Regions from separate parts of the Citrobacter sp. CRE-46 genome, predicted to be linked through region 3. Evidence: predicted binding sites of a transcription regulator. Region 3 holds the regulator's gene; each other region holds the start of a gene.
What was found. Region 3 encodes LexA, which represses DNA repair genes until DNA is damaged. Its sites were predicted from a motif close to TNCTGTATGTACATACAGNA; they were not measured.

Region 1 (7,381 bases), 1.3 Mb from region 3:
TCTTGTTATTTCGCTGAAGTCAGACAGCAATTGATAAGCGCGCCTGCATAAAGCAGGCGCTCCAAAGGTGCGAATGATAGCACAAGGGGATCGCAGCGGATGCCGGGAAGATGTAAAAGATCTGTATAGGTAATCTTTCCCCCGTAATGCCTGGCAACGTTACGCTTATCAGGCCTACAGTCCCCCGCGAATCAGCCCCCCCATACCGCGGCGCTCCATAAAGGCCGCCACCTGATGGCGTACTTCTGCCGCCATCTGCGCTTCCAGGCTGCGCTGAGCCAGCGTTTGCGCCTCGCCAAAATCGATATGGCGCAGCAGATATTTAACGCGAGCCACGGATCGACCGTTCATTGATAAATGACGGAAACCCAGGCCGATCAGAATGGCCACGCACATCGGATCGCCCGCCATTTCACCGCATAAGCGCAAATCGATACCGCTTCTTTCGGCTTCTTGCGCAATCATCGCCAGCGCACGTAACATCCCCGGATGCAGGCTGTCATAAATGCTGGCCACCCGCGTATTGTTACGATCAACGGCCAGAATGTATTGGGTGAGATCGTTGGTTCCGACCGAGATAAAGTCTATCCGGTTAGCCAGATGCGGCAACATAAACACCATCGACGGAACTTCCAGCATGATGCCGATGCGCGGTTTCGGGATTGCGTAACCGATCATCTCTTCCACTTCGCGTCCGGCGCGTTCAATCAGGCGTCGCGCTTCGTCCACTTCATCAATACTGGTCACCATCGGCAGTAAAATGCTCAGGTTACCGGTTGCCGCGTTTGCACGCAGCATGGCCCGGACCTGGATCAAAAAGATCTCCGGTTGATCGAGCGTAATGCGGATCCCACGCCAGCCAAGGCATGGGTTCTCTTCACTGATCGGCATGTAGGGCAGCTGTTTATCGGCCCCGACATCCAGCGTCCGCAGAGTCACCGGCTTGTCGTTAAACATTTGCAGCATCCCTTGATACTGCGCAACCTGTTCTTCTTCCGAAGGAAAGCCGCTTTGCAGCATGAAAGGAATTTCTGTGCGATACAGACCAATGCCATCGATCCGACTGCCCAGCTTCTCTTCATGTTCCGGGCTGAGACCCGCATTGAGCATCACCTTCACGCGCTCGCCGCTTTTTAACTGCGCCGGTTGGTTAACGTCATCTTCCGCCAGGCGGCTCAGCTCGATCTCTTCGCTGATAAGGCGCTGGTATTCCTGGACCAATACCGGTTCCGGATCGACCAGCACTTCACCACGATAACCATCCACCACCAACGTTCGACGGTGTAGTACTGACGGCTGGATATCAGCCCCCATGACGGTAGGAATACCCAGCGCACGCACCATAATCGCCGCATGAGAGTTGGCTGCGCCGTCCCGGACAACCACGCCGACTAACCGGTCCTGGGGAAGTTCCGCCAGCGTCGTAGCGGAAAGCTCATCCGCCACCAGCACAAAACGTTCCGGCCAGGCATTCGGTCCCTGGATCGAGTCGTCAAGATGGAACAGCAGACGCTGGCCCAGCGCGCGTAAATCTCCGGCCCGCTCTTTGAGATAGTTATCGCTCAGCGCGGCAAACTGTTCGGCAAATTTTTCGATGATCGTTTTAACGGCCCACTCAGCCACCGAGCCGTTATCCACTTCCGCAAACAGTTCGCGGCGCAGGCGGGTATCAGAAAGCAGGTGCGAGTAGAGATCAAAGATCGCCGCCGTTTCTTTCTGCGCCCCGGCGGTAAAGCGTTTGCTGTAACGGCGGAATTCGTTCGCCGCCTCTTCCAGCGCGCCGGTCAGCCGCTCGCGCTCAAGCACCGGGTCCAGCGTTGAAGCCTGATAGACCTGCTCCATCAGCGGTAGCGTTGCATCCTGCCAGCCTTCGGCAATGGCTACGCCGGGAGCGGCAGGCAATGCACGGATACGCGTTTGCCGGTATTGGCCGAACAGTGCGTTCAGTTGCGACTGGGAAAGTATGGCCGCCATTTGCGTGGCGAGCGTCACCAGGAAAGACTCTTCGCTTTCGTCGTACTGACGTAATTCACGCTGCTGCACCACCAGCACACCTAACAGCTGACGACGCTGAATAATCGGTACGCCTAAGAACGCACGAAAGCGCTCTTCTTTTACCGAAGGAATGTATTTAAAGCTGGGATGTTTTTGCGCATCGGCGAGGTTGATAGGTTCCGCCAGCCTGCCAACCAGGCCAACGATACCTTCATCAAACGCGAGTGCGACGGTGCGACCACGTGGTTTTTTCAGACCTCGTGTCGCCATGAGGTAATAACAACGTCGGTCGTGATCGGCCAGATAGACCGAGCAGACCTCTGTATCCATCGCAAGACAGATGTCGGTAACCAGTATATTGAGCGCCTCATTAAGACGCGGAGCACTGGCCACCTTTTCGACTATTTCGCGCAGGCGGGTGAGCATAATTTGCGTAGCTTAACCTCTTTTACGTCTGTACGCAGGTGCGCTTTGCGGTTTAGGAGTGCTCTCCTGAAGCGCCATGACAACACTTGCGAATTCTTTCATCACCCTGCGATAGACATCGCGTTTAAATGACACCACCTGTCGAACCGGATACCAGTAACTCACCCAGCGCCAGCCGTCGAACTCAGGTGTACTGCTGGTTTGCATATTAATTTCAGCATCGCTGCTGACTAATTGCAGAAGAAACCATTTTTGTTTCTGGCCGATACAAACCGGCTTTGTGTCCCAACGCACCAAACGTTTCGGTAACTTGTAACGCAACCAGTTACGAGTAGAAGCAAGGATCCGTACATCTTTACGGCTGAGACCCACTTCTTCAAAGAGTTCCCGGTACATCGCCTGCTCTGCCGTCTCTCCTGCGTTTATCCCACCTTGTGGGAATTGCCAGGAGTGCTGACCAAATCGCCGGGCCCACATGACCTGCCCCTGGCGGTTACAAATTACTATCCCTACATTCGGGCGGTAGCCATCGTCATCAATCACCGGACTACCCCAACATAAACCTTATATACAAACGATTGTTTCACACTCCTGAGAGGCGGTAAACCACTCTGTTAAGGGTGCGATATTCTAATAACAATTGAATAACTCACAGCGAAGCCCCGAGTTATAAACAGAAGAAGGGCATTCTGGGCGATTTTATTCACCTTTTCTGTGGATATAGTTGTGAAGAAGTACGGAATTACTATGGGAAAACCCAGAACAGTCCGAATAAGACATTCGTCACATATAAAAAATAGTCTTATATATTCATTAAGTTAAAAACGATCGATACCAACGCAAACACATAAATGTGATGTGTGTCACGCACACGATCTTCACGCTGATGAAAGATCGACCAGCGTTGGTTTTATCCACAGATTATGCCAATAAGTTAGGCACAATTTGTGTAAAAATTCGATTTTCGTCGCACGTCAAGGCTGTAAATTGAAACAGTAGTGGGGGTTTTTCACAGTTATCCCATCTTTCTGTGGATAACATGGTGTAAGATCCTGTTCATTGTCAGTGACCAGAATTGGAAAACCTACATTGCTGTTGCGCAACTCCGCGCGCGTGAATATAAAAACCAATATAAATCATATAATTGAATAAAGCATGTGGAAAAAGATAAACTCTGTCCACACGGTATAAAATCATTGCTCATTTTTTCACCTAAGGGTTGACCCGATGCCAGAACTCCATCCGTTACTTTCTCCGCCTGACTCTGAAGCCCAATTGCTGACTCAGGCGCGGCAGCTTGCGGGCTACTCGTTGGGAGAATTGGCGACCATGGCGGGACTCGTCACCCCAAGGGATCTCAAGCGTGATAAAGGCTGGATTGGCGTCCTGCTGGAGATTTGGCTGGGCGCCAGCGCAGGCAGCAAGCCGGAGCAGGATTTTGCGGCGCTGGGCGTAGAGCTGAAAACGATCCCTGTGGACAGTCTTGGCAGACCGCTGGAAACCACCTTCGTATGCGTAGCGCCGTTAACTGGCAATACAGGCGTCACCTGGGAAACCAGCCATGTGCGGCACAAACTTAAACGCGTACTGTGGATCCCGGTAGAGTGTGAACGCAGCATTCCACTGGCTGAACGTCGCGTCGGCTCGCCCTTGCTCTGGAGCCCGAACGACGAAGAAGACCAGCAATTACGGTTGGACTGGGAAGAACTAATGGACATGATTGTGCTAGGCCACGTCGAACGCATCACCGCTCGCCATGGGGAAGTGTTACAACTGCGTCCCAAAGCCGCCAATGCCCGAGCGCTTACCGAAGCGATTGGCGCCCATGGCGAACCCATCCTGACCCTGCCGCGCGGGTTTTATCTGAAAAAGAACTTCACGCGCGCATTGCTTGAGCGGCATTTCTTATTCCAGCCGCAATAGGCACCGTCCGGCCTTTCACCCGCCGCGTTACGGGCCTATAATTACCGCTTCTTTTTTTTGGCAGGACTTTGCTCGATGTTATTTGCATGGATAACCGATCCTAACGCCTGGCTTGCGCTCGGTACGCTGACGCTGCTGGAGATCGTTCTTGGGATCGACAATATTATTTTCCTCTCTCTGGTTGTAGCCAAACTTCCGACAGCGCAACGCAATCATGCCCGACGTATTGGGCTGGCGGCAGCAATGATTATGCGTCTGGCGCTGCTGGCCTCTATCGCCTGGGTAACACGGCTGACAAACCCGTTGTTCGAGGTATTTGGCGAGGCGATTTCGGCGCGCGACCTGATCCTTCTGCTCGGCGGGTTGTTCCTGATCTGGAAAGCCAGTAAAGAGATCCACGAATCCATTGAAGGTGAGGAAGAGGGACTGAAAACCCGTGTCTCTTCATTCCTGGGCGCGATTGTGCAGATCATGTTGTTAGACATTATCTTCAGTCTGGATTCCGTAATTACAGCGGTAGGCTTGTCTGACCATCTGTTTATCATGATGGCGGCGGTGGTGATTGCCGTGGGCGTGATGATGTTTGCTGCTCGCCCAATTGGTGAGTTTGTCGATCGTCACCCTTCAGTGAAAATGCTGGCGCTCTCTTTCCTGATTCTGGTCGGTTTTACGCTAATTCTGGAAAGTTTCGACGTCCACGTTCCGAAAGGATACATCTATTTCGCCATGTTCTTCTCTATCGCGGTAGAGACACTGAACCTGTGGCGTAATAAAAAAAATCCGCTCTGATGAAATCTGTCGCTCCCCGCAAGGGGAGCGAATACCGCGCCGGACCTACCTCTTCTCACAGTTTAAGATTTTACTGCTTTCGTCATGCATAACTTCGCGTTATTACTAAACTATTGTCAGACGCAGGCCATGAGAGGATAAGCAGATGAAAAAATGGGCAGTTTTGATTTCCGCCGTAGGACTGGCTTTTGTAGTTTCTGGGTGCAGCAGCGATTATGTAATGGCGACAAAAGATGGCCGAATGATCCTGACCGACGGAAAACCAGAGATTGACGACGATACCGGTCTGGTGAGCTACCACGATCAGCAAGGCAATGCGATGCAGATCAACCGCGACGATGTATCTCAAATCATTGAACGCTGATGGTTGAGGTCAGCAGCGCGCTGGCCTTAACAATTTTACTTCCCTTTTTCTCTTCCCTCAGCCATTTTTATAATCCTTATGTTGTGATTATAAAAAGGAAACGGCTATGCAATATCACCGTATACCCCACAGCTCGCTGGAAGTCAGTACACTGGGGCTGGGCACAATGACGTTTGGTGAACAAAACAGCGAAGCCGACGCCCATGCACAGCTCGATTATGCCGTGGCACAAGGCATAAATTTGATCGACGTTGCCGAGATGTATCCGGTACCGCCGCGTCCTGAAACCCAGGGGCTCACCGAAACTTACGTGGGCAACTGGCTAGCCAAACACGGTAGCCGCGAAAAGCTAATCGTGGCGTCGAAGGTCAGTGGGCCATCACGTAACAACGACAGCGGCATTCGACCAAATCAGGCGCTGGACCGTAAAAATATCCGTGAAGCGCTGCACGACAGTCTGAAAAGACTGCAAACCGATTACCTGGATCTGTATCAGGTTCACTGGCCGCAGCGCCCCACCAACTGCTTTGGTAAGTTAGGCTACAGCTGGACGGACTCCGCGCCGGTCGTCTCCCTGCTGGATACGCTGGACGCGCTGGCTGAGTTTCAGCGCGCGGGAAAAATTCGCTACATCGGCGTTTCCAATGAAACCGCGTTTGGCGTGATGCGTTATCTGCATCTGGCGGACAAACACGATCTGCCGCGCATCGCCACTATCCAGAATCCCTACAGCCTGCTGAACCGTAGCTATGAAGTTGGACTGGCAGAAGTCAGCCAGTACGAAGGGGTTGAACTACTGGCCTATTCTTGCCTGGGCTTCGGTACGCTAACCGGTAAGTATCTGAACGGCGCGAAGCCTGCCGGCGCACGTAATACGTTGTTTAGCCGTTTCACACGCTACAGCGGTGAGCAAACGCAAAAGGCCGTTGCAGCCTATGTGGATATCGCGAAACGCCATAATCTGGATCCTGCGCAAATGGCGCTGGCATTCGTGCGTCGTCAGCCGTTTGTCGCCAGCACCCTGCTGGGAGCAACGACGATGGAGCAGTTAAAAACCAACGTTGAAAGCCTGCATCTGGCGTTGAGCGAAGAAGTTCTGGCCGAGATTGAAGCGGTGCATCAGGTGTATACCTATCCTGCACCATGACGGTTAGTGCCTGATGGCGCTACGCTTATCAGGCCTACAGAAAGCATTCCCTGTAGGCCCGATAAGGCAACTACACGTCACAGACTAATGGCGGCGCTGCCAAATCCATAGCGCCGCAATCGCCAATGCGAACAACGCGCCAAACCCTATACCAATCGCTACCGCCGGGATCCCCACCAGCACCGCCAGCGAGTAAATACCCAACATCAGCAGCATCGCGCTGTTTTCACCCAGGTTTTGCACCGCAATCGCATTACCCGCACCGACACTTTTCTTGCCCCGCTCCTGTAACAACGCATTCAGCGGCACCACAAAGAACCCGCCTGACACGCCGATAAGCATCAGCAACGCGTAGGCCGGAAGCAGCGCATGTTGCAGCGAGAAGATCAGCACCACGACGCCAATCAGGATCCCCGCAGGCATACAGCGCGACACGGTTTCCAGCGTCACCAGCTTCGCCGCCGCACCCGCGCCGACCACAATCCCAATCGCCACCATGGCATTCAGGTAAGTAGGTGTGGCGTTATCGGTGATGCCCAGCGCCACCGGCACCCACAGCACCAGCAGAAAACGCAGCGTGACGCCAGCGCCCCAAAAGAGGCTGGTTCCCACCAATGAGAAACGCGTTTCACCGTTACGCCACAGCGAAATGGCCGCACAGAAAAAACTGCGGGTCATTTTCCCCAAATGCCAGGACTGGCCAGGGCGAGCCGCGGCCAGCTTCGGGATAAACAGGT
Region 2 (7,381 bases), on a different replicon from region 3:
TTAACGTGGTGGTTTCCTGCATAATGGGTTCCTCTGAACGGGGTCAGTACACGCCGCCCGGGCGGCGTGTTGATTTCATTTTTTCAGTAATGCGCGAACTTTCGCCGCATCAGCCAGGCGGCGGGTAACGCTTTCCGGCATCGGATGATTGCTGTCACGGGCGGTCCATTCCCTGTGCCATAACGCCTGTTCGGCAGTGGTCAGCAGGGTTTCAAGCAGATCCGCCGGCACCATCACCGCCGGAACGGCCTCTTTCACCTGTTCAATCAGATCCATCACCGCACCGGCAGACACGCCCGACTCAAGCCGTTGTTCCTCCGGAATGGCGTCCATACGCGCCAGTACCGCCCTTGTGTCCTGCTCCGAAACGGCATATTCCATTCCGTCGGCCAGTGCTTCGATATCCGCCGGGGACCAGACAATGAGGTTCAAAGGGGTTTCTGCGGGATACTGCTCACGCAACAAGCGGCAGAGGTTTTCACAGGTTCCGTACATGTTTTTCTCCTTAGTCCTTAAAGCAGGCATCCAGCTCAAGCATTTCGTTGTATGCCGCCATAAACAGGGCATTGATGCGAAAAAGGGTCTGACGGGCCAAGCGTTCGGCCAGCACATCAGAGTCAAAGCGATAGCGGTGCTCCATCCCGTTCAGCGTCGCCCGCAGGTCACACATGCTGTTGGCGACTTCCGCCACTTCTGCGCGGAGTTTTTCGTGTCCTGCATAGTTCATTACGCGGCCTCCGGGAACTCGTCGTTAGCGGCCGGGTACTGCATGGCGCGCCGGACGGCGGCCAGACGCTGCTGTCCGGCCCGGTGATACTGCTCAAGCAATTCAATACCGATGTAACGACGGCCAGCCTGGAGGGCGGCCACGCAGGTGGAGCCACTGCCGGCAAAGGGGTCGAGCACAATCGCGCCGGGATGTGTGAAGGACTCAATCAGCGGTTGCAGGCTGGTTACGGGTTTTTCGGTCGGGTGGTGCCGGTTGCCTGAATATTTCCACGCAATTACGTCATTCAACGGGTTTTGCGGCAGGGGCGGACGGCCTTTTGCAAGGATGTAGGCGCATTCGTGGCGATAGCCCACATATGCGGCCTTCGATGTGTAGGTTTTGGTAAACACCAGGTGGCCGACAACGCTGAATCCCGCATTTTTCCACGCAGCCATAAAGCGATCAACGCGGTTCCAGCCGTAGAAGCTCACCATCAGTGCGTCTTTTTTCAGCACGCGATACATCTCATGGCAGGCGGGTTGCAGCCATTCATCGGTTTTATCGCCGGCGATGGTACGCCCCTGACGGTCACGAAAACCGACGAGATATGGCGGGTCGGTGAGAATGAAATCGACAGCATTATCCGGAAAGCCGGACATGATATGGACGCAATTACCCTGGATAAATCGGGACATGGTAGTTCTCCTTTCTCAAATGCGGCGCCAGTTACGCCGTGCCGATACGACAGCCGGGCGAAAAGTGGAGAATGCAGGGGCGGTGCCGCAAGCCGCAGCGCAGTGAAAAAGCCCACACTGGCTGGACGGTTTGACGGCGAAAATTGAGACGGAAAACGACGGGAAGACAGCGGGTAAAGCCTTTGAAATAAACTGCGACCGGGTGAGGACACCGGCAGAGCGAACCCTTGCATTCGAAGCGGCCCGGCTACAGTAGCGGCACGGCGGCCACACGATGGCAGGAATCTGAAAAACGGCCTATGTTCTGAACTGATGAAAACACAGATTTCGCATGCGAAATCTACACAGGAAAAACGATAATGTGCGGTCGGTTTACGCAGTACAACTCCCGCGAGGAGTACCTGGCCTTTCTCGGAGAAGAAGCAGAACGGGACATCCCGTATGATCCGGAGCCCGTCGGCCGCTACAACGTTGCGCCCGGAACCCGTGTATTACTGCTAAGTGAACGCCGCTCGCAGCTGCATCTTGATCCTGTTCACTGGGGTTATGCGCCGGAGTGGTGGAACAAGCCCGCTCTCATCAACGCCAGAAGTGAAACTGCGGCAGGCAGCCGGATGTTCAGGCCACTCTGGGAGCACGGACGGGCCATTGTTTTTGCTGACGGCTGGTTTGAGTGGAAACAGCAAAACGGCGTGAAACAGCCGTTTTTCATTTACCGCAAGGACGGAAATCCACTCCTGCTCGCTGCCATCGGGAAACCACCTTTTGAGGATGGCAATGACCAGGAAGGATTTCTGATCGTCACGGCAGCTGCGGATGAGGGACTGCTGGATATTCACGATCGGCGACCGCTCGTGTACTCACCGGATGCCGCACGTAAATGGCTCAGTGAAAACACAACCGGTAAAGAGGCGGAAGACATTGCCCGTGAGGGCAGTCTTTCCGCCGAAGATTTCACATGGCACCCCGTCAGCCGGGCTGTTGGCAATCCCCGTAACCAGGGCCGGGAACTGATAGAGCCACTGGCTTAGCAGACGGTGAGATACCCGGTATCCACTCACAGGGTTATGCACCGTTTCTGTGGATAACCCTGAGCCTGTTTTATCCGCCAGAACAATGACCTGGCAGGAGCCGGTAAAATTCTCCTTGCAGGACAGAAAAAATCCTAAATAATACTGTATATAAAAACAGGTATTTTAAGAGGTATGCCATGATCCTTTTTGTCACTCCCGCATCTGAGCCAGCACAGCTCACCGCACCACTTTTCACCGAGCGCTGTCCGGCAGGTTTTCCCTCACCGGCTGCAGACTATACCGAAGACGAACTGGATCTGAATACCTACTGTATCCGTCGCCCCAGCGCGACCTATTTTGTCCGGGCCATTGGCGACTCGATGAAAGATATGGGCCTGCACTCCGGCGATTTAATGGTTGTCGACAAAGCTGAAAAACCCATGCAGGGGGATATTGTCATCGCGGAAACAGATGGCGAGTTCACCGTTAAACGTCTGCAGCTTAAACCCCGAATCGCCCTGCTGCCGATGAATCCCGCCTACCCCACCCTTTACCCGGAGGAACTGCAGATATTCGGCGTGGTGATGGCATTCATCCATAAGACGCGGGGTATGGACTGATGTTCGCTCTGGCTGACGTCAACAGCTTCTATGCGAGCTGTGAAAAGGTGTTTCGTCCGGACCTGCGTAACAGGCCCGTTGTGGTGCTCAGTAACAACGATGGTTGCGTCATCGCGCGCAGCGCCGAAGCGAAACGGCTGGGCATTAAGATGGGCGTCCCCTGGTTCCAGCTGAAGACGGCAGAATTCCCGGAGCCGGTCATCACGTTCTCGAGCAATTACGAGTTTTATGCATCGCTGTCGAACAGGGTTATGTCTCATCTCGAGGAGCTGGCGCCGCGCGTGGAGCAGTACAGCATCGACGAGATGTTTCTGGACATTCGCGGCATAGACCGCTGCATTAATTTTGAGGACTTCGGCCGGCAGCTGCGCGAGAACGTGCGCTCCGGTACCGGGCTGACAATCGGCGTCGGGATGGGGCCGACCAAAACGCTGGCTAAAAGCGCGCAATGGGCATCGAAAGAGTGGCCACAGTTCGGTGGGGTGCTTGCCCTGACGTCACATAATCCAAAACGAACGGAGAAACTGCTCTCACTGCAGCCGGTGGAAGAAATCTGGGGAGTGGGTCGCAGGATATCCAGGAAACTGGGCACAATGGGCATCACCACTGCACTGCAGCTGGCGCGCGCTAACCCTGTATTTATCAGGAAAAATTTCAACGTTGTGCTGGAGAGAACCGTCCGGGAACTCAACGGAGAAAGCTGTATTTCGCTTGAAGAAACCCCGCCACCAAAACAACAGATTGTCTGTAGTCGCAGCTTCGGACAGCGGATCACCACCTATGAAGAAATGCGCCAGGCAGTCTGCCAGTATGCCGAACGTGCGGCAGAAAAATTGCGTGGTGAACGCCAGTACTGCCGGCACATCTCAACTTTCATCAAGTCCTCACCTTTTGCAGTTAATGAACCGTACTACGGAAACGTGGCCACTGAGAAGTTGATCACACCTACCCGTGACACCCGAGATATCATCGCGGCGGCGGTCAGATCTCTTGACAGGATCTGGCTCGATGGCCACCGTTACGCCAAAGCGGGGATAATGCTTAACGATTTTACTCCGAGCGGCGTTACGCAGCTGAATCTTTTCGATGAAATACAGCCGCGACCGCACAGCGATGAGCTGATGAAGGTCGTGGACGGTATTAACCATTCAGGACTTGGGAAAGTCTGGTTTGCGGGACGAGGCATTGCTCCTGAGTGGCAAATGAAACGAGAAATGCTTTCACCTGCGTACACAACGCGCTGGAATGATCTTCCGGTGGCAATGTTAAGATGATCTGCCACTTAAAGATTTCGCATGCGAAATCTTTTGATTTAATCACGTCGATGCAGCTGTATAAGAGCCTCAGAAGGACGATAGTGCTGCTTTGCCCACCGCCCGTAATTATTAACGGACTCATACTGACGTTCTGCAGCACCATCACGGTAATACAGTATATGGATAATTCCATGAAGCTGTAGGTAACTGGCTACCGTGGTTACATTATTACGAACGAAGCGCGTGTGGCTCTGGAAGGTATCAAGATCAACTCCATCCTGTCCGTCATCAAGCGCATCAAGAATAAAAGCGATTAATGCAGAAGCGATAGAACGTCTGCCAGAGCCTGCGATACAAGCATCAAGCTCTTGAAAGGTCATGTGGATTTCCTGTTGTAACGGTAGCTGGCATCCTCTTCAATTGCTGCCACGAACCATCCGGTAGCAGTTTGCCTGTCTATACTATCAGGCAAGGAAGCGACTAACTGCTCAAGTGGAAGTGTACGATTAGCTCTGAATATCAGCGCAGACATACCACACCAGTCCTGGTTACTTTCGGGCTTCCAGCCGATGCTGAGCATCAATGTTAACGCCGTCTGAGCTGCCCACAACGGAGTTTCAGCCGGGTTAGAGGCCCATGAAAGTAACGCCGCGCCGGGTACGGGCCTGCTTCTTGTAACATATCCCAGATTGATAGCCGCTTCTGTTAATGCGGCAGCTGCTTCGGATTGCGTTCCGGGATAACGAAGCGCCCAGTGGCGGACAATTTGGCCACGGAATGCCGTGGCCATTTCGGTGAACGGAGTTGATTTCATCACTGAGAGCGCATCCCTTTGACGCGTAGTTCAGAAGCCTCAACTGAAATCTCACCAATATCCATTTTCACCCACACATACCCGGCTTTGTCTGGCGCACGGTCAGTCATTATTACCCCTTGCTGACCGTCTATCTCGACAACAACCTGCCAGGTTTTTACATCTGAATTGCTGTCCAGAGGCCTGGTTGGTTTTTTGTTCTGAGCCTTAGATTTCGCATGCGAAATCTCACCTTTGCTTTTGTTCTTAACTGCATCAAGAACAGCTTTAACCTGCGAACGTGAAATACCAGACTCTCGCGCAGCTGCGACAAGCTTCTCGGCCTCTTCGGGAGACTTTTCATTTACCTGTATCAGTGTGTATGCCAGATCGACATCGGATGTGATTTTATCCCGGAGAAGGGCGGTAACATTTTCTGGTGCATCAATGAGACGAAGGTGTTTACTGACAAATGAGGTAGGCTTACCCATTGTTTTTGCGATCTGCTCACCCGTCATATTGAACTCATGCTTGAGCTCATAGAACGATTTTGCAGTCGCTAATGGTTTCAAACCAGACTGCTGCAGGTTTTCAATGAGCTGACCGATGATGCGTTCTTTTCTTTCCCGTGGTGGTTTACCGACATAAATATCAATGTGGGTATCACCACGCTTGCGGGCAGTGCGAACACGCGTTTCGCCTAACCATATCTGGTAGCCACGTCTGTCACGAGGATAACAACGAGGCGGGGTAAGCATCCCTATCGTTTCGAAGGTATCAGCCATACCATCGATAATATCTTCCTCGAAGTCTTCTTCAGGTCGCACTTGTTCTTCAGCATAAACCAGATTTATATCGACACGGATTATCTGTCCATCAGGTTCGATATCCGGACGGGCAATATCCGCCATAATCTGGTGTGCAGCTATATCATGGTTCTGCTCATCTGGTTGTTTATTTGCAATGACCTGTTCAATATCAGAAACAACAGATGCATTTTTTTTCATTTCCTGCTGCGCCTGGAGTCGTCTCATAAACGGTTTCTTGGCCATTACTTACCTCCTGCGAGCAGAATAATTTTCCTGGTAAGTTCTTTATACTGAATAGCAGGAAGACATTTGGGGTCATATTCATCAAAGGAGAGACCAAGTTCGATCGCTTCTTTTGCAGCAGCAGGTACAAATGATATATAGGCGAGAATGTATTCCTCAGAGTAGCCTTTTCCCTGAAGGATCTCGATGAGGAGATTCAGGTTCAGTGTATCAATAGGCCCCAGATATCCTTCTTTAAGTGGCTTTTTATAATTTTTGACCTGCGTCTGCGTCACATAAGTCCCCATGAACTGCAGCGAAGGATTGTAGTTCCGCTTAATTTTCTGCATATAAGTAAGCTGTTTACCAACTGCATTACGGGCCTGCTTCTCCAGCAGGGTAGGGATCAGAAGGTAATCAGCTGACATATGCGCTGCGATCATGACATTTGAATAAGATGGCGCTGAATCAGCAATAATAAAATCAAACTGTTTCTTCAGTTCTTCAATACGGTCCCTGAAGTCGAACATGCAGTCGCTGTTTCGGTAGTTAATTTCATTAAGTTCACTGGTAGCACCGATAAAAAAGCGCCCGCCAGGAAGCTCAATCGGTCGAATCTCTGTTTCAGAAAAGAAAAGCTGATATGTATTCGCTTCACCGGGTGTAAAACTGTTACTTAAAGGTTCGCGTTCTATCTCATAAGGTAAGCCGTCAGGGAATGCCCTCTCCGTCAGACCAGTTGTCCAGTCCATATCAATTTCAAGCACACGGAAACCAGCTTCACGAAGGTCATGTGCGATTTCACTGGATGACTGCGATTTAACGATTCCGCCCTTCTGACTACATACAACGATCAGTTTTCCGATAGGTCCAATTTTCAGTGTCATGTAACAGTCCTTAAGATTTCGCATGCGAAATGTTTGAGAAGGGGCGGCACGGCTTGAAAGAGTATTTCAATAATGAAATGAATTCATTGCGGGATTTCATACACACTCCTGTGAGTCAGGCGTTTCGCCAGGTGCAGAAGCAGCTATCTGCCACTGCGTTTGTTGTCGCGCTTTCATGACAACACAAACAGTATACAGAGAAAATATAAGATATCAATAATGATACGCAATAGATTTCGCATGTGAAATCACAATTTATGTCCGTTAGTAAAAGCCGAACCAGCTGCTTTTTTACGTCGCTGGTTTAATACCCTCGCCATCTGGACACTTCGATAATTCTGACCATAAATGTTAAAGGCCGAGGAGTGGTTGCCCCC
Region 3 (7,381 bases):
AATAGGATCGATAGATTCACGCCACTCCGGCACGTGCTGGTTGAGGTAAGTCATCAACGGCATCGGCTCGCCAAAGTTAACGTAACCCTGACCCAGATTACGCAGCTTGCTTAAGCCACGCAGCATTTGCGGCAGGCTCTCTTTCTCTTTCGTCGCGCCCCGCAGCTCTTTCGCATACGTGCCCACTTCCATGACGTGCTCGTAGCCGATGTAGATCGGTACGAGGGTAATCGGACGCGTACCGCCGCGCAGCATCGCCTGAATGGTCATCGACAGCGTGCCGGTTTTCGGGTCAAGCAAACGACCAGTACGTGAACGACCGCCTTCGACAAAGTACTCAACCGAGTAGCCGCGGCTGAACAACTCGCCCAGGTATTCGCGGAAAACGGTGGAATAAAGCTTGTTGCCCTTGAAGGTACGACGAATAAAGAACGCGCCCAGACGGCGGAAGATCGGACCTGCTGGCCAGAAATTCAGGTTGATGCCTGCCGCGATGTGCGGCGGAACCAGACCCTGATGATACAGCACGTACGACAGCAGCATATAGTCCATATGGCTGCGGTGGCACGGAACATAGACGATTTCGTGGCCATCGTGCGCCAACTGGCGTACACGCTCTGCATTATGAACGTTAATCCCCTGATACAGACGGTTCCAGGTAAAGCCCAGAATACGGTCTGTCAGACGGATCATCTCGTAGGAGAAGTTGGCGGCAATCTCTTCCATCAGCGCTATCGCATTTTGCTGCGCTTTTTCGTGGGAGATTTTTTTACTGCGCGCTTCATCTTCTACCGCGCGCGCGATAGCTTTTGAGGCCAACAGCTTGTTAAACAGATCCTGTCGGGCAGGGAGGCGCGGACCGACTGCGGCCAGGCGCTGGCGTGCAAAGTGCATACGCGCTACGCGCGCCAATTTCTGGGCGATAATTTTATCTGTACCGTGTTCATCCGCCATACGACGCAGGGAAACCGACGGGGAGAAGCGGACAAAGCTGTCGCGACCCAGCCAGGACACAGCAAAGAATTTTTGTACGCCGTTCAGCATACGCAGCGGCGGGTTGACCTCGCCTTTTTCGCGCCCGGGCGCACGGCCAAACATCACCGAAACCGGCACCATCTGCACATCCAGGTCTGGATTGCTGCGATGCAAGTCGAGATAGTTATGGAATAGCTTAATAGACTCTTCTTTTGGCGTGTAATAGGTGAAGACACGTGGGCCGCCGTGAATAAACACGTAGCGCGGCAGTAGAGTTCCGTCTATCTCCAGCGGTTCCAGGGGATCCGGGAGATCGTGCGCCAGACATTGGGCGCGCAGCGTCAGCAAGTCTGCTTTGGAGTTGTACGGTAGGACGTACATAATGGGGCGAGAAGTATCGAGCCCCAATTCCGGTGCGGGTTCCGCCGGAATAGACTTGCTTTTTACCAGTACGCTTAATGGTAAATTCAGTAATTTGTAGTAAATTCGTGGCCAGCCGGACATAAACGATGTAAAGCCTCTGGTTAATAATGCAAATGCGCTGCAAGGATATCAGAAAGTTTAGTGAATTTCTGGTGTATCCGGTCATACTTCGCGCTGCTTTGCCACACCCTGAAACAAACGGGGTAACGTTACAATGACATTGACGCTAATAATGTAAAAAGGTTCTTTTTGATGGCCAATAATACCACTGGATTCACCCGAATTATCAAAGCTGCAGGCTATTCCTGGAAAGGTTTTCGCGCCGCATGGATTAATGAGGCGGCATTTCGTCAGGAAAGCGTTGCCGTTCTGCTAGGCGTTGCCATCGCCTGCTGGCTGGACGTCGACGCCATTACGCGCGTGTTGCTGATTGGTTCCGTGATGCTGGTGATGATCGTTGAAATTCTTAACAGTGCGATAGAGGCGGTGGTTGATCGTATCGGTTCCGAGTACCACGAACTGTCTGGTCGTGCGAAAGACATGGGGTCGGCGGCGGTATTGCTGTCGATTTTTGTCGCCCTGATCACCTGGGGCATCCTGTTGTGGTCGCATTTGCGATAAAGATTCCACAACTTCATCATTCTCCTGTTTTTTGTGCAGTTTGCGGTTCCAAAATCACCTTTAGCTGTATATACTCACAGCATAACTGTATATACACCCAGGGGGCGGAATGAAAGCGTTAACGGCCAGGCAGCAAGAGGTGTTTGATCTTATTAGAGATCACATTAGCCAGACAGGTATGCCACCGACGCGTGCGGAGATCGCGCAGCGTTTGGGGTTCCGTTCCCCAAACGCTGCTGAAGAACATCTGAAAGCGCTGGCGCGTAAAGGCGTGCTGGAAATTGTATCCGGCGCATCGCGTGGTATTCGTCTGTTGCAGGAAGAAGAAGAAGGTTTACCGCTTGTCGGGCGCGTTGCGGCAGGTGAGCCACTTCTGGCGCAGCAACACATCGAAGGCCATTATCAGGTCGATCCTTCACTGTTCAAACCGAACGCCGATTTTCTGCTGCGCGTCAGCGGTATGTCGATGAAAGACATCGGGATTATGGACGGTGATTTGCTGGCCGTGCATAAAACACAGGATGTGCGTAACGGTCAGGTTGTTGTCGCGCGCATTGACGACGAAGTGACGGTGAAGCGCCTGAAAAAACAGGGCAACAAGGTTGAACTCCTGCCAGAAAACAGCGAATTCAAACCCATTGTGGTCGACCTGCGCGAGCAAAACTTCACTATTGAAGGGCTGGCGGTAGGCGTCATTCGTAACGGGGAATGGCTGTAATACTCTGTTGAGTCCCTGTAGGCCGGATAAGACGTTTGCGTCGCCATCCGGCAACTCGCCCGGTGGCACTGCGCTTACCGGGCCAGGGCAACATCTTCCAGTACCTCTAACTTCTTTTCAGGCTCTATTTCATGCCTTTCTTTACCTCCTCCGACAAAGCACTCTGGCGTCTTGCCTTACCGATGATCTTCTCCAATATCACCGTTCCCTTGCTGGGATTGGTCGATACCGCGGTCATTGGTCATCTGGATAGTCCGGTCTATCTTGGCGGCGTTGCCGTTGGCGCCACCGCGACCAGTTTTCTCTTTATGTTGCTGCTTTTTTTACGCATGAGCACCACAGGTCTTACCGCCCAGGCATTTGGCGCGAAAAATCCGCAGGCACTGGCGCGTGCGCTGGTGCAGCCGCTAATGCTGGCGCTGGGGGCGGGGCTGCTTATCGCACTGTTTCGGACGCCGATTATCGATCTGGCTCTGCATATTGTCGGCGGCAGTGAAGCCGTACTGGAGCAGGCCCGACGTTTCCTGGAAATCCGTTGGTTAAGCGCCCCCGCCTCGCTGGCGAATCTGGTACTGCTCGGCTGGCTGCTTGGCGTTCAGTATGCACGGGCGCCGGTTATCCTGCTGATTGTCGGTAATGTTCTCAATATTGTGCTCGATTTATGGCTGGTGATGGGCCTGCATATGAACGTGCAGGGCGCGGCGCTGGCGACGGTCACCGCCGAATATGCCACCTTGCTGATCGGTCTGTTAATGGTACGCAAAGTCCTGCATATGCGCGGAATTTCGCTGGCAATGTTGAAACAGGCCTGGCGTGGCAATTTCCGCCGCTTACTGGCGCTTAACCGCGACATCATGCTGCGCTCGCTGTTGCTACAGCTCTGTTTCGGTGCCATTACGGTGCTGGGCGCGCGCCTGGGGAGCGATATCATTGCGGTAAATGCCGTTCTGATGACCCTGCTGACCTTTACCGCCTACGCGCTGGACGGGTTTGCCTACGCCGTTGAAGCGCATTCTGGTCAGGCCTATGGCGCACGGGATGGCAGCCAGTTACTGGATGTCTGGCGCGCAGCCTGCCGACAGTCCGGTCTTGTGGCGATTCTGTTTTCGCTGGTTTATGCCCTGTTTGGCGAGCACATTATAGCGTTGCTGACCTCGCTCCCGCAGATTCAACTGCTGGCCGATCGTTATCTTATCTGGCAGGTGATTTTGCCGCTGGTTGGCGTCTGGTGTTATTTGCTGGACGGTATGTTTATCGGCGCAACACGGGCTGCAGAAATGCGCAACAGCATGGCCGTTGCCGCCGCGGGATTCGCATTAACGTTACTGGCTTTACCGCTGCTGGGTAACCACGGTTTGTGGCTGGCACTCACTGTGTTTCTCGCCCTGCGCGGGCTTTCACTGGCCTTTATCTGGCGACGTCACTGGCGCAACGGGACGTGGTTCGTTGAAGCCTGACGGTTAAAAATTCTGAATAGTGAATCGAATGCCGAATCAGTGACTACACTTATTCTCACGTCCAGCAGAAAAGATAGCGGAGTTGGACGAGATACTCTGGCTATTCACAACCTAACGATGAGGATTTGATGATGAATAAAGACGAAGTCGGCGGCAACTGGAAACAGTTCAAAGGTAAAGTGAAAGAGCAATGGGGCAAACTGACCGACGATGATATGACGGTCATTGAAGGCAAACGTGACCAACTGGTCGGTAAAGTCCAGGAGCGTTACGGTTATGCAAAAGATCAGGCGGAGAAAGAAGTCACTGACTGGGAAACCCGCAACGATTACCGCTGGTAATTAGTCCCCTCCTGAGAGTACAAGGATGTACGCTCTCTGGCTTAGCGACCGACTTTCTTTTTCACCAGAATTGAGTGGTCATGCTGACATTCGCCTGGATGGCGACAGGCTTCAACCTCCACGCATGCCGGGCACAGCCCGTGAGCTTCAATCACGTTATGCCGCAGAGCAAAACCCATTTTTGCCGCCAGCATATGCATGATGTCTTCCACACCTTCCGCACACTCTTCTTTTACCACGCCACAGCGATCGCAAATAAACATCGCAGAACTGTGGGTCGGTTGATCGAACAGGTGACACAGCACGTAGCTGTTGGTCGATTCCACTTTATGTACAAAACCTTGTTCCAGCAGAAAATCGAGCGCACGATAAACGGTCGGTGGCTTGGCCTGCGGCTCGGTTTCCCGTAGCAGGTCGAGCAGGTCATAAGCGCTAATAGCGCCTTCCTGCAGGCTCATCAGGCGCAGCACTTCGAGGCGCTGTGGCGTTAGCCGCACGTTGCGTTGCGCACAGAGTTTTTCAGCTTGAGCCAATAACTCCTGCGTGGTGGTTTTGTCCATTTGGCGCCTCGATTTGTGTGAAAGGTTAATCCCTTACTTTATCATGTTCTGCTTAAAACGCCGAGATCCGCCGCTGTGTGCTATACCTGACGCATCGTATTCTGGAGAATCCACATGAAAAGACCCGACTGTATTCGCCACTGGCGAGAGGTGGAGGGGGCTGATGACTCCACCTACCCCGACAGCAATGAACTTTTTGCTATTGGCGCGCCGCTTGCCCGTAAACTGGGGTTAGGAAGACTAGGTATTCATCATGAACGCCTGCCGCCGGGGCGTCGCACATCTTATCCTCATGCCGAAAGCGATGAAGAAGAGTTTATCTATGTGCTGGAAGGTTATCCGGAAGCCTGGATTAACGGCTATTTATGGAAGCTCGAACCTGGCGACAGCGTCGGTTTTCCGGCAGGAACCGGGGTGTGCCACACCTTTATCAATAACACCAGTGAAGAGGTGCGCTTGCTGGTCGTGGGTGAGGCAAACAAAAAATATAATCGCATTTATTACCCGCTTAACCCGGTCTATGCCGCCACGCGCGAGGATCGCTGGGTTGACCATCCGCCGCAGTTTTTTGGCCCACATGACGGCAAGCCGGGGCGCAAATAACGCTCTGTGAGAATATGCTGTGCGAGCCACGATGATGGGGCGCACTATCGCATCGGTCTATGCTATAGTAGCGCCCCTTTTTTAACCGGATGCTTGAATATTCGCCATGCTGCCTGAATCTCAGTCTACCGCTTTTCCCGCTCATCGTTTTTCTATCGCGCCGATGCTCGACTGGACGGACAGACATTGCCGCTACTTTTTGCGCTTACTGTCCCGCCAGACGCTGCTGTATACGGAGATGGTGACCACCGGAGCGATCATTCATGGTAAAGGCGATTATCTGGCGTATAGCGAAGAAGAACATCCGCTCGCGTTGCAACTGGGCGGGAGCGATCCGGCTGCGCTGGCGCAGTGTGCGAAGCTCGCTGAACAGCGGGGCTATGACGAAATTAACCTCAACGTGGGTTGTCCTTCCGACCGCGTACAGAATGGCATGTTTGGCGCCTGTCTGATGGGGAATGCGCAACTGGTCGCCGATTGCGTCAAGGCGATGCGCGATGTGGTGTCGATTCCGGTGACGGTGAAGACCCGAATCGGCATTGATGATCAGGACAGCTACGAATTCCTGTGCGATTTCATCAACACGGTATCTGGCAACGGCGAATGCGAGATGTTCATCATTCACGCCCGCAAGGCCTGGCTGTCCGGGTTAAGCCCGAAGGAAAACCGCGAGATCCCACCGCTGGATTATGACCGTGTTTATCAGTTAAAGCGTGATTTCCCGCATCTGACGATGTCGATCAACGGCGGTATTAAATCGCTGGAAGAAGCGAAAAAGCATCTGCAGCATATGGATGGCGTGATGGTGGGGCGTGAAGCCTATCAAAATCCCGGAATTCTGGCGTCGGTCGACCGCGAAATTTTTGACGCCGCTACTCATGATGCCGATCCGGTCGCCGTGGTGCGTGCCATGTACCCATATATTGAGCGTGAACTGAGTCAGGGAACCTATTTGGGGCATGTGACGCGCCATATGCTGGGACTGTTTCAGGGGATCCCCGGCGCACGTCAGTGGCGTCGTTACCTGAGTGAGAACGCGCATAAAGCCGGAGCCGATATTAACGTCCTGGAACATGCTTTGAAGCTGGTGGCCGATAAGCGTTAGTTTCTCACTAAAAGTTAGTTAATTTCACCACACCCTGTGCGTTGTCACAGGGTTTTTTGTTTTATAAATCAGTGGATTAACTTTGGCATGTTTCTTGTAAAGGAATGGAGAGTATTTTATTTCGGGAGAGAGTCATGCTGGAACTACTTTTTGTGATTGGATTTTTTATCATGCTGATGGTCACCGGCGTCTCGTTGCTGGGGGTGCTGGCCGCGCTGGTGGTAGCCACCGTCGTCATGTTTTTGGGCGGGCTATTTGCCTTGATGATTAAACTGTTGCCCTGGCTGTTACTGGCCGTTGCCGTGGTGTGGGTGATCAAGGCGATAAAAGCGCCAAAAGTCCCACAGTATCAGCGCAATAACCGCCGATTTTACTAAGGTATTGAGTGGTCCGTCACAACCTGAAACATTGCCTTTAGAACCAAATAGGAATTGATTATCAAATCTGTCACTATTGCCTGGTTAACGAATTCATCGAGCTGTACCCTACATACAGCCGAACTAAAAAAAGAAAGGGCTTCCTGCGGGAAGCCCTAATTCTTTACGGGATCAGCAGACTCGATCCCTGCGTGGCGCGAC
Region 4 (7,381 bases), on a different replicon from region 3:
CCGGCTTCCACTTCAATCACGGAGAGCGTGAAGTTGCGCGTCCGGCGGGTAAACACCAGAGGATCAGCAGCAGGACGCAGGGCTTCTGTCAGGCGGTATCCGGCAGCGGCGACACAGCTACAGACATGGTTGATTTCGTCTCGCAGGGCTTTCAGGAGGCACAGGATTTGTTTTACCGACATCCCGGCAGGACAGTTATCGTATTCCAGCGAAATCGTGCCAGCGTGGGCTTTGCGGTGGCCCAGCGAGTTGCGGTAAAGACGAACAATCAGATCGCTCCCGCCAACTAATGGCAGCAGTTCATTCAGTGCGCTATCCGGCATCAGGCCACGCAGCGCAATTTCAGGCAACAGGCGCAGCAGATCGGACGCCCCCAGTTGGCCATAGAAAGCGACGCCTTCCCCACGCGAATAATTCAGGCTGGTATCGATATCCATCGTGGCTGGCCAGCCACGGGCAACCAGCGTGTTACGGGTGTGACGGTGCATAAAGCGATAAGCGGTGGTCATAGTTTTCTCCTTGTCTCGACGCGGCGACTGCTTCGCCGTGCCGATACGACAGCCCGACGATCCGCGGGAAATGCAAGGGCGGAACCGGAGGCCGCAGCGCAGATAAAAGCAGAAACGGTCTGGACGGTTATCGAGCGAAACCTGAGCGAGAGAACGACGGGAAGAACGTTGAAAAACATAAAAAATTTACTGCGACCGGGCGATGGTGGAGATGGCCCGGCCATGTCCCTTGCATTAACCGCAGTCGGGCTATAGTGGAGGCACGGCGTTGACACCCGCCGCGACACCGGCGCGGCATAAAAAGCGGAGTCCACGACATCCTTATGGCTGATTTGGCGGGCTGACAATGCAGCCCGGCCACGGTTAGCGGGTGAATTCGTCCCAGTGTTCGTTGAACTGATTCTGAACCCGCGGGCTTGTCAGATCACCGGTAACAACCCAGGCATCCAGGAATTTAAGCTCCTGCAGGATAGAACTTTCAACATCATCAAGCAGTGTGATGCTGTTAAACCAGACCGACTTTCCGGAACGATAAGCCCATCGGCAGCCATCACTCTCTTCCAGGCATTCCTGCCACCAGGTTCTCCCCATATAAACAACCCCGGCTTCCGCCAGCGCCAGACTCTCCGCCTGGATCAGGAAATATGCCGGAAACTCAAGATCAGAAACTTCGATATCGACGCCAATCAACCAGGTATTCATTATTTCTTTGCCTCTTCAATCGCCCACTGCAGGTGATCCCAGTTGAAACCGATATTGGCATCATGGCATTCATCAGCGAGTGCCATCGCAGCCTCAATCGTCTCGTTGTCCAGCGTGTTATCGAGCGAAAGGAAATCGTCGGCCAGCCAGAACGTCCCTGTACAAAGTGCATCCAGAGGATGTTGCTGCAATCTGGCAATCATCCCCGATACAGTCATTTCACGACGCCACAGACCAGGTGTCGGGAAAACTGCGTTGGCCACATCAAACCACTCCCAGTCTCCTGGCGGTACCGGCCATTTCACCATTTCGGTCTGAACGCCTGGTAGCCAGGACAGACGCTCAAGGATCTCCCCCAGGGAAAACTTATGGCCACTTACATCGTCACTGGCCAGACAGTGGCCATTGAGAAACACCGCATGCTGGCCATCATCCAGCGTAATACACGTCAGCTTAAACATATTTCCCTCCTTAACCCGGCACCCATCTGCGCCGTGCCGACACGACAGCCCGACGATCAGTGGTTAATGCAAGGGCGCCAGCAAGGCCGGTAGCCGGTAATAGCAGAGGCGTTCCGAACGGGTTTTCCGTGAAAATTGAGCGGAAAACCGACGGAAGGAACGACGATAAGACGTTAAATCACAGGCGGCCGGGTGCAGCTGGCGGCGCAGCTTCCCTTGCATTCACCACAGTCGGGCTATAGTGAAGGCACGGCGCACCCATGCCTGAAGATGGGATAACCAGACGCTGCCGGTTCAATACCGGCAGTGGATGGCTGGGGAGAGATGATGAGCCCCGGTTTCCCGGGGACGTCTTCAGGAAAAGCTGGAGGTTAATTCCCGATCGTGGATGATACGCTGGCGTACCTCGTCAGCCAGAGCATGAAGCGCTTTCAGCGGTAGCCAATGGCGTACTGGCGCTCCCGGACGAATAATGCAAATGCCGGCGCTGCGGTCACCTTCGCGGACCATATCAAAATCACGGTAAATCGCGAGGCCAACGGCAACAACTGCGGCCCCGTGGTGAAAAATTTCTGTCAGCCATAGTTGCTGTTGTTCAGCATCCGGGCGCATCAGCGGCGGCATATCATTCCACGCTTCACCAAAAACCCAGAAGTGGCGTGTCTGGCGCTCAAAAATATTAATCCCTTCATACTGGGCTCCGGTCATGTCGTTAATAATGCCGGCATCAATGAAGATCTGACGGCACAGGACCATCAAATCGGCTTCAATCGCTTCAGTCAGGCCAATACAGATCGGGTTCGCCTCCTCAAAATCAACCCGAACACAAGGATCACCTTTCAGGATTTCGCCGCTGACGCTTGCACACAGGTTGAGATCACTGCACATCTGCTGCAGGCCATGGACCGCACGGGTATCAAGATGGCCACGTGAAGCAATCGCCGGCAGCATCGCCATAATAGATTCGGTAGTGACATGGCCCGAAATAGTGAAGCAATAACAGTTTGCATCAGGCTGGACAACGACTGACGACGGCCAGTTGTTTTCTGACAGGATCTGACGGCTGCGGGTTGGTGCAAGAGTCATATAAAGATTCATAGGGTACTCCTTCGTTTGATTTACCGGGCTTCTTCTGCCGTAGCTTTTACGTACGGGAGGATATCTCCCGCCATAAGCGACAGGCGGCAACGTGCCATCAGGCAAAAATCAAGTTCCGGAGGCAAAGCCGCAGCGCAAGCGACCAGAGGGAGTGCGAACGGGTGCAGCAGCAGGCGACTTTATTTTTGCCGGCACGGTGCAACTGTTTAAGCGATGGCTGGAGATAATCTGACTGCAATAGAGCAGCAAAGTGACTTCATTGGATATACCCACATCGTTATCCCCCGATTCTGTGGATAAGTAACCCAGCTCTCAACGAGTGCAAGGTACCACATCACCGGTGGAGTTTTTCCAGGAACTACAGAGGGTTAAAGGCAGCAAAAAATCAATACTTGAAAGTGTCTTCAATAAGGCAATAATACTGTATATGCAAACAGTGTTATTTGAGGTGGTTATGTTTGAGTTTATACGTGCTGACAGCAATCCAGAGTTGACGCCCATCCCTCTCTATAGCGATCGCTGCCAGGCTGGGTTTCCCTCACCGGCCCAGGACTACGTGGAGGCCGAATTAGACCTGAACCAGTACTGTATATCGCGGCCCAGCTCAACCTACTTTGTACGAGCTATCGGCAACTCGATGACCGACATCGGCCTGCATTCGGGCGACTTGATGATCGTCGATAAAGCCGAACAGGCTCAGCACGGAGACATCGTCATAGCTGAGATAGAGGGAGAGTTCACGGTTAAGAGATTGCTGCTGAGGCCACGGCCTGGACTGCAGGCGATGAACCCAGCCTACCCAACTCTATGGCCAGACCCGGAGAACCTGCAGATCTTCGGTGTCGTGACGGCATTTGTGCACAAAACCCGGGGACATGATTGATGTTCGCCCTGGCTGATGTGAACAGCTTTTATGCGAGTTGTGAGAAGGTCTTTCGTCCTGACTTACGTGATAGACCAGTGGTTGTTCTTAGCAATAACGATGGTTGTGTTATAGCCAGATCTAAGGAAGCCAAGCGGCTTGGAATCAAAATGGGGATCCCCTGGTTTCAGCTAAAAGCAATGCAGTTCCCGGAGAAAGTCCTAACGTTTTCCAGTAATTATGAGCTGTACGCAAGTCTGAGCAACCGGGTCATGGCACATCTGGAAGAATTGGCGCCCCGCGTTGAGCAGTATAGTATCGACGAAATGTTCCTGGATATTCGCGGCATCGATGGCTGTACTGACTTTGAAGATTTCGGACGGCAGCTGCGCGAGCACGTCCTAAGAGGAACCGGACTGACAATTGGTGTCGGGATGGGACCGACAAAAACTTTAGCAAAATCAGCACAATGGGCTTCTAAGGAGTGGCCGCAATTTGGGGGCGTGCTGGCCCTGACTACTGGCAATCTCCGTAGGACAGAGAAACTGCTCTCACTGCAGCCAGTGGAGGAAATCTGGGGGGTTGGTCGCCGCATAGGCAAAAAGCTGAATACATACGGCGTGACAACTGCGCTGCAGCTGGCGCGCATGAACCCTGCCTTTGTACGCAAGAACTTTACCGTGGTGCTGGAGCGGACAGTACGCGAGCTGAACGGTGAGGCCTGTATATCTCTTGAAGAGGCACCGCCCGCAAAGCAGCAGATTGTCTGCAGCCGATCATTCGGAGAGCGCATCACGACTTACGAAGCGTTGCGACAGGCTATCTGCCAGTACGCCGAACGCGCGGCTGAAAAATTGCGGGGAGAACATCAGTTCTGCCGGCACATATCGGTCTTTATCAAAACCTCCCCTTTCGCAGTCAACGAAGCTTATTACGGCAACGTGGCCAGTGAAAAGCTTCTAGTGCCTACACGCGACACCCGAGACATCATTAATGCCTCAGTAAAAGCCCTGGACTGTATCTGGCTCGACGGGCATCGATATGCAAAGGCTGGAGTAATGCTGAATGACTTCACCCCTACGGGAGTAGCACAGTTAAATCTTTTCGATGACGTTAAGCCGCGGGAATGTAGCGAGGAGCTAATGAAAGCCCTGGATGGCATAAACCATTCAGGGCTCGGGAGGGTATGGTTTGCTGGGCGCGGAATAGCGCCGGACTGGCAGATGAAAAGAGAAATGCTGTCGCCGGCATACACAACTAAATGGACTGATATACCGTGCGCCTCAATTTGAGTATCAGAGAAAGCTCTTCATTTTTTCTCGGGCTTCTTCCAGTCGCTGCTGCTCATCATCCTCTACGACTTCGGGCTTGATTGCAGGGGTAAACTGCCCAGCTCCCAGTTCCTGAAGCACTGAGCGAATATCAGCCTGCGTAGGTTTCCATCCGGTGGTCTGGCTGAGCAGCCCGGTCAACTGGTCAGCTGTAAACTCCTTGTTCAGCATCGCGGCCAGAAGCGCGGGTAATCTAGGATCCAGTTGCTGCAGAGCCATTCCGGAAATAAACGCATTCCGGAACAACTCGCCCCGGGTAGAACGGGGAACGGCTTCAATGACTTCCAGAGCCTGTCTGTCTGCATCCTTCTCAGGATGCAGATATAACGTGAATTTTTTCCGTTCCTCACTCACTTCATTACTCCCCTTTAAATACGGCGATCGCTTCTACCAGTGCGGTCTGTGGAGAGGCCATCATAACCACTTTCGGGCCCAGATGTTGCCATGCCGCCTGGACTGCCGTTTCGATAAGCGGTGCACCACCACCGACAATATAAACCCGGTTTACATGACGGAAATCGGCAAGGTCATCCACCACCCGAGCCCCCAGACTGGCGATTGCGCTTTCAATGGTATCCATCACCAGTGGGATTTTGCTCTCGTCATTAATCACCTGACGGACAAAATCCATATCGTGGCGGTGTTTTATCAATTCATCAGCCACCATGGCACTGGTATCACTTGAAGCCATACGAAGCGCACTGAGGGCACTCTGAGTGACCATTGACACACCAATATCCGAATTACCATGAATGGCACTGACCGCATCAAACTGCCCGACAATGACGCCAACATCTAGAGTCGTCCCGCCAAGGTCGATTACCAGCGATTTCTCGTAAGGCCCGACACTGTCTTTTACCAGACGGGTAAACACGGCAGGCAGGGATTCCGGCATAACTTCAACGTGTTCAATACTGAACGTCTCACCTTTATTCAGTTTTACCGGCCGCATAAGGTTGTCGATCTTGCGCTGAATGTTGAGCTCATTCTTCTGGCATTCTTTTGTATAGAACTCACTGATAGGCAGTGTCACCGTCAGTGAAACAGCCTGTGGCTTCAGCCCGCTGTTAAGTAATGCATGATGTACAGCCAGAACATTCACATCCGTGTACTGATACTCAATATGAGTCGTCAGGATGGACTGATTGCTGACTTCATCATAGGTGTACTTCTTGCCATCGAGCTCATAGTTAAAAGTCTGTCGATTTCCCAGCCCCTCTACCTTCCAGCCGGTACGGAACGAGTTCGCAGATACTGACGTCTGCAGCTTTTTCCCGGCATACCAGGCAAGTTTTACGTTTGTTGATCCGTCGTCACAGAAAATATTCATTGTCATTCCTTAGCCCAGATATCGATAACACTCAAAGTGAGTATTAACAATTATTCTCACGGCAGTGCAACTACTCACTTTGAGTCCCTTCGAACATGATAATATCAAAACAAACTCATAATCAAATCATTTGAACATCGAAAACACATTATTTTAATATTACTTTAATACCATACTGAGTTGAGGTAACTTTCACCAAAAAGCATCGCTATCGGTTGACATGACAGCCAAAAAAACTATCATCATGATATTGTTTTAATATTAAAAAGGGATTGCAATGATACTTACGATAGCTAACACAAAAGGTGGCGTAGGTAAGTCTACGCTCGCGGTCAACATTGCCGTAAAAAGAGCCCTTCAGGGGAAAAAAGTTTGGTTAGTCGATGGTGATAAACAGGGTTCGTCGCAAACAGCTATTTTGGTTCGTTCAGAGGACGGTGTTGAGCCAGGTATTGCTTGCTCGCATTACCCTGAAGGTCCGGTATTAAGGAGCCAGGTTTTACAACAGAAAGATAACTTTGACGATATCATCATCGAATGTGGGGGCCGAGACTCCACTGCTATGAGGGCAGCTCTGACAATCACAGACGTCCTTTTAGTCCCTTCAGCACCGGGAAGTTTCGAAGCTTGGGCTATGGATGCCAACGCCGAACTAATCAAAGAAGCGCGGAGCATAAGAGATGGGTTGGTCTGCTATTCGCTTTTGAACAAAGCAGATACTCAAGCCAGATCCTCCTACAACAGAGATATGCTGGAAATGATGGAAGAGTACAAAGAGGACATCCCAATCCTCGACAAAGTCATCTATCAAAGAAAAGTCTACGCCAATGCTGCAGGCAGTGGAAGGACCGTGAGTGAACTGAAATTACGTTCGCATGAAAAGATTGCAGTGCAAGAGCTAGATACTCTCATATCAACACTATTTGAATAGTTAAATGCAATCAAAATAATATTAAAGTAATGTATAGGTGATATGAAATGGCGCTCCAAAAAAAACCCAAAAACCAGCAATCTGTTTCAAATAATGAGGCAGTAGAAAACTTCATAAACTCAGCCCCCGATGCAAAACTCCCCGCGTCGAAGGGAGT

Region 1: mutH (DNA mismatch repair endonuclease MutH) is a predicted target of LexA. The motif match lies at 3,400-3,419, and genes of this name have one in related genera.
Region 2: umuD (translesion error-prone DNA polymerase V autoproteolytic subunit) is a predicted target of LexA. The motif match lies at 2,578-2,597, and genes of this name have one in related genera.
Region 4: umuD (translesion error-prone DNA polymerase V autoproteolytic subunit) is a predicted target of LexA. The motif match lies at 3,190-3,209, and genes of this name have one in related genera.

Annotation. Positions count from the first base shown of each region.
Region 1 covers NZ_CM184341.1:964,452-971,832, reverse strand. Annotated here, with positions in the region: gene ptsP (phosphoenolpyruvate--protein phosphotransferase) at 175-2,421, opposite strand; gene rppH (RNA pyrophosphohydrolase) at 2,434-2,964, opposite strand; gene mutH (DNA mismatch repair endonuclease MutH) at 3,649-4,344, shown strand; gene AC534G_RS04680 (TerC family protein) at 4,420-5,133, shown strand; gene ygdR (lipoprotein YgdR) at 5,279-5,497, shown strand; gene AC534G_RS04670 (NADP(H)-dependent aldo-keto reductase) at 5,604-6,644, shown strand; gene lplT (lysophospholipid transporter LplT) at 6,729-7,381, opposite strand, start outside.
Region 2 covers NZ_JCAPUG010000004.1:29,039-36,419, reverse strand. Annotated here, with positions in the region: gene AC534G_RS26960 (YubG family protein) at 1-22, opposite strand, end outside; gene AC534G_RS26955 (DUF1380 family protein) at 76-495, opposite strand; gene AC534G_RS26950 (YubE family protein) at 506-727, opposite strand; gene AC534G_RS26945 (DNA methylase) at 727-1,404, opposite strand; gene AC534G_RS26940 (SOS response-associated peptidase family protein) at 1,764-2,435, shown strand; gene umuD (translesion error-prone DNA polymerase V autoproteolytic subunit) at 2,615-3,037, shown strand; gene AC534G_RS26930 (Y-family DNA polymerase) at 3,037-4,311, shown strand; gene AC534G_RS26925 (hypothetical protein) at 4,350-4,673, opposite strand; gene AC534G_RS26920 (hypothetical protein) at 4,670-5,107, opposite strand; gene AC534G_RS26915 (ParB/RepB/Spo0J family partition protein) at 5,107-6,138, opposite strand; gene AC534G_RS26910 (ParA family protein) at 6,138-7,004, opposite strand.
Region 3 covers NZ_CM184341.1:4,867,220-4,874,600, reverse strand. Annotated here, with positions in the region: gene plsB (glycerol-3-phosphate 1-O-acyltransferase PlsB) at 1-1,479, opposite strand, end outside; gene AC534G_RS23660 (diacylglycerol kinase) at 1,651-2,019, shown strand; gene lexA (transcriptional repressor LexA) at 2,129-2,737, shown strand; gene dinF (MATE family efflux transporter DinF) at 2,869-4,194, shown strand; gene AC534G_RS23645 (CsbD family protein) at 4,326-4,535, shown strand; gene zur (zinc uptake transcriptional repressor Zur) at 4,577-5,095, opposite strand; gene AC534G_RS23635 (cupin domain-containing protein) at 5,210-5,698, shown strand; gene dusA (tRNA dihydrouridine(20/20a) synthase DusA) at 5,805-6,803, shown strand; gene pspG (envelope stress response protein PspG) at 6,938-7,180, shown strand; gene AC534G_RS23620 (quinone oxidoreductase) at 7,344-7,381, opposite strand, start outside.
Region 4 covers NZ_JCAPUG010000002.1:111,299-118,679, forward strand. Annotated here, with positions in the region: gene AC534G_RS25975 (YubG family protein) at 1-509, opposite strand, end outside; gene AC534G_RS25980 (hypothetical protein) at 873-1,211, opposite strand; gene AC534G_RS25985 (hypothetical protein) at 1,211-1,672, opposite strand; gene AC534G_RS25990 (hypothetical protein) at 2,027-2,770, opposite strand; gene umuD (translesion error-prone DNA polymerase V autoproteolytic subunit) at 3,225-3,653, shown strand; gene AC534G_RS26000 (Y-family DNA polymerase) at 3,653-4,924, shown strand; gene AC534G_RS26005 (plasmid partitioning/stability family protein) at 4,928-5,251, opposite strand; gene parM (plasmid segregation protein ParM domain-containing protein) at 5,322-6,293, opposite strand; gene AC534G_RS26015 (AAA family ATPase) at 6,571-7,224, shown strand; gene AC534G_RS26020 (ribbon-helix-helix protein, CopG family) at 7,272-7,381, shown strand, end outside.